Regions from separate parts of the Brevibacillus sp. 1238 genome, predicted to be linked through region 1. Evidence: predicted binding sites of a transcription regulator. Region 1 holds the regulator's gene; the other holds the start of a gene.
The links. The regulator LexA, encoded in region 1, represses DNA repair genes until DNA is damaged. The targets are predictions, from matches to a motif close to CGAACATATGTTCG.
Positions count from the first base shown of each region.

Region 2: the regulator LexA is predicted to act here: its motif matches at 1,378-1,391, upstream of uvrB (excinuclease ABC subunit UvrB).

Region 1 is NZ_JARXWC010000003.1:516,052-519,467, forward strand. Features, by position in the region: gene M2298_RS10165 (DUF4269 domain-containing protein) at 1-478, opposite strand, end outside; gene M2298_RS10170 (DUF456 domain-containing protein) at 605-1,090, shown strand; gene lexA (transcriptional repressor LexA) at 1,137-1,760, opposite strand; gene yneA (cell division suppressor protein YneA) at 2,073-2,408, shown strand; gene M2298_RS10185 (DUF896 domain-containing protein) at 2,501-2,698, shown strand; gene crcB (fluoride efflux transporter CrcB) at 2,795-3,160, shown strand; gene M2298_RS10195 (HelD family protein) at 3,198-3,416, shown strand, end outside.
Region 2 is NZ_JARXWC010000005.1:15,772-19,187, reverse strand. Features, by position in the region: gene M2298_RS13695 (hypothetical protein) at 1-294, shown strand, start outside; gene M2298_RS13690 (flagellar hook assembly protein FlgD) at 358-1,290, opposite strand; gene uvrB (excinuclease ABC subunit UvrB) at 1,469-3,416, shown strand, end outside.

The DNA.
Region 1 (3,416 bases):
AGTAGGAGGCAAAAGCTGGCTCTGTCTTCAAGCCGTTTTGCTTGAGCTGGCGGATGTGCTGCCGCGCTTTCGGTCCTGCCAGTTGCAGCAAGCGATGTTCGATGATCATGTGCCGATACGCGTTTTGTTGTTCGACGGGGCGCGGTTGGGCAAAAAGCTCGAACCAGAAGCCGTGGGCAAAAAAGGAGACAAGACATGTGGGCACAGCTTGTACCGGCATGCGGGCTTCCTGGTATCCTTCGCAGTCTGCGTAAAAGCTGCGGGCGATCTCGGCGAACAGCTCAAGATCGTAGCATTCGCAGACGATGTCCAAATCACTGTCGCCAAGATCGATGTCGAGCGGAATCGTTCCGGCGAGCACCGGATCAAAAGCTTGCAGGCGTTGCAAGACCGCGCTTTGTTCGATGGCTCGTGCGGCTGTTTGCTGTTTTGCTGTACCGTTTTGCAAATAGGTGAGATCACGCCAGTTTCTCGTCATAGAAAACTCCTGTTTCCTTCGGTATTTGCAGATGTTTGTCGCAACAAGTATGATAGATTCGCGAAAACAAGTGTGCAACAAAAATCGCTTTTGCTCGTATTACCTATGTGAGGGGAGTGCATGCAGATGGATATTTTACTCTGGATCGTTGTTTTGGTGCTATTCGCGCTCAGTATTGCAGGTATATTTTTGCCTGTGTTACCCGATACGATTTTGCTGTGGGCAGGCTTTTTGCTCTACCACTTTTTCATAGCAGATCCGGGAGCGGGGTTGCCAGCGTCCTTCTGGTGGGGAATGGTGGTATTCAGTATTTTGCTGTACGGCGCTGACTTGTTGACCAACATGTATTTCGTGAAAAAATACGGCGGCTCCAAATGGTCATCGGTGGCGGCTGCCGCAGGGATTTTTCTCGGGATTTTCGTGTTCCCGCCATTTGGGATGATCATTTTGCCGTTTGTCTTTGTCGTGCTGGTGGAGCTGTTGGTGCAGAACCAGCCTTTCGAGCGGGCGGTCAAAGCGGGCTTTGGCTCCCTGATCGGCTTTTTGGGAAGCGCAGTAGTCAAAGTAGTGTTGCAGGTGACCATGATTATCTGGTTTTTCCTCGCCAGATAGAGAGAAAAAAGGACAGCGATGGCTGTCCTTTTTGTATGCCGCGAAATTAGTGAATGAGGCGGTAGACGCCGATGACTTTGCCGAGGATGGAAACGGCGTCCAAAATGATCGGTTCCATCGTGGCGTTCTCCGGCTGGAGACGGAAGTGGTTTTTTTCTTTGAAAAAGCGCTTGACGGTTGCTTCGTCTTCCTCGGTCATGGCGACAACGATATCTCCGTTGTTTGCCACATGCTGCTGGCGCACGATGACGTAGTCTCCGTCGAGGATTCCGGCGTCGATCATACTGTTTCCGGACACGCGCAGCATGTACACCTTGTCTGAAGTCACGATATTTTCTGGAAGCGGGAAGTATTCCTCTACGTCCTCAATCGCCGTGATCGGTTGCCCGGCAGTTACTTTCCCGATGACAGGAACGCGGACAACGGAGTCTTCGAAGTTGTCCTGGAAGCGATCTTCTTCAGACAACAGCTCGATCGCGCGCGGTTTGGTCGGGTCGCGGCGAATCAGGCCTTTCTTTTCCAGGCGGGCCAAGTGGCCGTGTACGGTAGAGCTGGAAGCCAGTCCGACAGCTTCGCCGATTTCGCGCACAGATGGAGGATAACCTTTGTCGCGAACTTCCTTCCGAATGAATTCGATGATGGCTTGTTGTCTGCTAGATAATTTTGACATAAAAAGACACCCCTGATTTCTCGAACATATTTTCCTATATTATACCATGGGAGCTTGCGTTCGACAAACATAAGTTCGATAAAAAGGCGAACAGGAATTTTTGCCCGAAAGAACGTTTCTTGTCGAATGGTTGGTGCGAGCCAGAAGCATGGCTGTTCGCGGATTGTCCCATACCAAAAGGGGAATTGGCCATCTTGCCGTCACCTGCGTGAATTTTGCAAAGGGGCAGGTTTTCGTATTGACATGAACATATGTTCTCATTTATGATTAGGGTACGAACTTATAGAACGTATGTTTGCAGGAGGTTATCCCATGAATGTCATGTCTATTCCTAACCGTTTTGAAAAAGAATCGTCCCGTCGCGTCCGTTTTGGTATTACCAGAGGCCAAGCCCTGTTGTTCCTGATTACGTTTTCTCTCTTTTTTTACTTGTTGACCGAACTGGTGTTTGCTTCTTCGCACACTGAGCCGCTAAAAGGAACAGAAGTGACGGTTCGCGACGGTGACAGCTTGTGGACCATTGCAGTCCGCCATCAAACGGAGACGGTCGATGTACGCGATCTGATCCAGGATATTAAAGAGGCGAACGATCTGCAGAGCAATCTGATTTATCCGGGACAGACCTTGCTCATTCCCGATCCGAAATGATAGAAAGCACTTGCCGGTTCGTCTCCATCTTGCGAGTTCGCCCTGATGTGATATAATTAAACGGCATTACTACTGGGTGGGAGGAACCGTACGTGGTATCTGACGCGGAAATCAAACGAATCAACGAACTGGTCAAAAAATCGCGCGAGGTTGGTTTGACCGATGAGGAAAAGCAAGAGCAGCAAGCTCTGCGACAAAAGTACATTGATGCGGTCAAGGCATCGCTGAAAGCGAATCTCGATTCCATCCGTTATGTGGAAGATCTTGAAGAGAATCGTCCCAAACATTAAGCTCACTTGTATTGATAAGGCAGACATCCTTGCTTGACGCTCGGGTGTCTTTTTGTTCCTTATGACTATCAGGTATTCGACAGAGGAGGAAAACAGATGGCGTGGGTGGCTGTAGCGGTAGGCGGTGCTGTCGGTTCATTGTTTCGCTATTGGTTGTCTTTGGCGGCGAATCAGCCGGGGTGGCCAATCGGCACCTGGTTAGCCAACATCATCGGCTCATTTTTGATCGGCGTGTTGTTTGTGATCGGCAAAGAGCGGGGAGGCATTTCTCCCGAAGCGTATATTTTGTTTACCACAGGGGTTATGGGTGGCTTCACGACGTTTTCCACCTTTTCTCTGGAGGTTGTTTCTTTTTGGGGCGACGGGCAATGGCTGCGCGGGACGCTGTATGCACTCGCGAGTATCGTGGTCGGGCTGTCCTCATGCGCCGTAGGGATTTGGCTTGCCCGGCAAATGCAATAATAAAAAATAATGGATAAAGCTGAGAGGGGGGATGGGTGTGAGTACCCAGCACCGCGATTACGAAGCAGAACAAAACAAGCTGAAAGAGACGATTGCGCTCATTGACGACGAGATTGTTCAACTGCGTGAGGAAATTAACGAAGCAACCGATGACTATGTGAAACAGGTCGTGAACTACAACAAGGCCAAAGATTTGCGGTATCTAGAAGATCACGGGCGAGACAAACCGTATTTCGGACGTGTGGATTTTCTCAAA
Region 2 (3,416 bases), on a different contig from region 1:
TGGACGGGCAAAATCGAAGAAGTCAGCATAAACCGTCCGGAAAACGTGGTGTACCCTGCAAGCTCCAAGGCGATCAAGGAGCAGGCTGCCATGGATCGGTTGCTCGGCGTATTGCCGCTTGAACTGAACTACATTCACCAGCGGGATGCGCAGACGAATGCGATTACCTTTAAACTGGGCTACGACCTGTCTTTCCGGCAAACTCGCTCGCACTGCTTCTGCGGAGCAAATGCCAAGATTGACACGACGGTGTATGTTGATGCTTTGACGGGGCAGACCATTATCAAAGAATAAGCAAAAATAAGAAGCCGCCTTCTTTCTGCGTTACAGAAGAGGCGGCTTTTGTGTGTAACTAGACTAGGCGCTCGCTTCAAATCCGGTGATTTGATTCAGCGCAATTTTTTTGTCATCAGCCAAGACGAACTCTACGATGCCGTTTTTCATGCTGACAGCCTTGATGACGCCATTCAGGCTGTTGTTTGAGCTTGAACCGTCCGTGTTGGTTTGGCTTTCTGTGTAAGTGACGTTGAAACCGATCATTTGTGCATATTGCAACGAGTTGCTCATGGCATTGTTTTCCGGCTTCACGCTCATGCCGACGACCTGATCGAGCTTGACCGTCTGACCGTTGTTCAGCGAGAACTGAGTGATTCCGTCTTTTGTTGTGAACCCGGTGATGACGGCGTTGGCGATTTCGTCGACTTTTGTGATGTCGTCCGTAGTAGCCGGGTTTCCGTCTTTGTCTATTTCTTTGGTCGTTTTGTACGAAACGTCTTTGCCGATCATATTCATGAACTTGAGACTGCTGTCCAGCGCATTCCCCGTCATGCCTTGCGACTCCAGTCCTTTGATGTCTGCAAGCGGAATCGGGTTAGTCTCTCCAGTAATGCGGAAGTATATTTTGCCCTTGTCCATGTAGACGGCTTCCAGCACGCCTTCTTTTGTTTGAGTCGCAGTTTCTCCCGTCACTTCGTCTTTGGTCGTGAGGGAGTAGGTTGCGGTGCGACCGGTCAGCGCTTCGTATTTTTCCAGCGTCAGCATGCTGTTGTTGGATTGCTCCATCAAGGTGGACATCTTTTTCATTTGCTCCACCATGGTCATCATGCTCGTTTGCTGAATGAACTGCGAGTTATCCATCGGGGATGTAGGGTCCTGATGCTTCAACTGTTCCAGCAAAAGTTTCATGAACGCATTGTTATCCAGCTCTGCCGAGAACTCTTTTTTGCCCTGGTAGCTCATGTGTGGCTGTATATAAGGATTATTTTTAACGGTGGTTCCGATATCTGACATGTCGATCCTCCCTGAAGGTGGCGAGTCTAACCGTACATACTTGTGCACTACTACTTATTATCGGTATAATCTGTCGAAGGATGAAGACAAACATTTGTTCGAATTTCTGGCTTATCAGAGCTTAAATTGTGTTATAATGGAAATAGAACAGTCTTGCAACGAGGAGATGAACGAGGGAATGGAGCGTTTTGAATTGGTATCGGAGTATCAACCGTCCGGTGACCAGCCGACCGCTATCGCCGAACTGGTGGCAGGCATCCAGGCAGGCAAGCGGCACCAGACACTGCTCGGTGCAACAGGTACGGGAAAGACGTTTACGGCTGCCCAAGTAATTGCCCAGGTGAACAAGCCGACGCTGGTGATGGCGCACAACAAGACACTGGCTGCCCAGCTTTGCGCAGAGTTCAAGGAGTTTTTCCCGAATAACGCGGTGGAATACTTCGTCAGCTACTACGACTACTATCAGCCAGAAGCATACATTCCCCAATCGGATACATTTATTGAAAAAGACTCCAGCATCAACGACGAGATCGACAAGCTGCGTCACTCGGCGACCAGTGCGTTGTTTGAGCGGAGGGACGTCATCATTGTCGCTTCTGTCTCTTGTATTTACGGTTTGGGTTCGCCTGAAGAGTACAAGGAACTGTTGCTGTCGCTGCGAGTGGGGATGGAAAAAGGCCGAGACGAGATTTTGCATCGCCTGGTCGACATTCAGTACACGCGCAATGATATCAACTTCACACGCGGGACCTTCCGGGTTCGTGGAGACGTCGTGGAGATTTTTCCCGCGTCGCAGAGCGAACAGGCTATTCGTGTGGAGTTTTTCGGGGACGAAATTGAGCGGATTACCTCTATCGATGTGTTGACCGGAGAGATTTTGGGACAGCGCGACCACGTAGCCATTTTCCCTGCTTCTCACTATGTCACCCGCGAAGAAAAAATGAAGCTGGCCGTTCAAAGCATCGAAGTGGAGCTGGAAGAGCGATTGGCCGAGCTTAAAGCGGCGGGAAAGCTGCTGGAAGCGCAGCGACTGGAACAGCGCACGCGCTACGATGTCGAAATGATGTTGGAGATGGGCTTTTGCTCCGGGATTGAAAACTACTCGCGACATTTGACAGGGCTGCCAGCAGGGCACGCTCCGTACACTTTGATGGACTACTTTCCGGAGGACTACCTTTTGCTGATCGACGAGTCGCACATGACTTTGCCGCAAGTGCGGGGGATGTACAACGGCGACCAGGCGCGCAAAAACGTCCTGGTTGAGCACGGATTCCGCCTGCCGTCTGCGAAGGACAACCGGCCGCTGCAATTCCAGGAGTTTGAGGAAAAGGTCAACCAGGCTATCTACATTTCTGCAACACCCGGCCCGTACGAGCTGGAGCATTGCCCGGAAGTGGTGCAGCAAGTCATCCGTCCAACAGGGCTGATCGATCCGACGATCTCGGTTCGCCCGATCAAAGGACAGATTGACGATCTCATCGGGGAAATCCAGGCGACGATTGCCAAAAACGAGCGCGTACTGGTCACGACTCTGACGAAAAAAATGTCCGAGGACTTGACGGACTACCTCAAGGAAATCGGAATCAAGGTACGCTATCTGCACTCCGACATCAAGACGATCGAACGGATGCAAATTTTGCGTTCCTTGCGTTTGGGCGAATTTGACGTGCTGATCGGGATCAACCTGCTGCGGGAAGGCTTGGACTTGCCGGAAGTATCGCTTGTGGCGATTTTGGATGCCGATAAAGAAGGCTTCCTGCGCAACGAGCGTTCGCTGATTCAGACGATCGGCCGGGCAGCCCGTAACGCTGAGGGGCGCGTCATCATGTACGCCGACAAAATGACAGATTCGATGAACTCCGCGATTCGCGAGACAGAGCGCAGGCGCGCCATTCAGATTGCTTACAACGAGAAACACGGAATTACGCCGCAAACGGTGAAAAAGGCCGTGCGCGAAGTGATCGAGGCGACCAAGGTGGCAGAGGAAAAAGCAGACTATTTGCCACATGCGGACTTCAAGAAGATGCCGAAGAAGGATCGACTGGCTGTTATCGAGCGTATGGAAGAAGAAATGAAGGAAGCAGCGCGCAACTTGATGTTCGAACGTGCGGCCGAACTGCGTGATT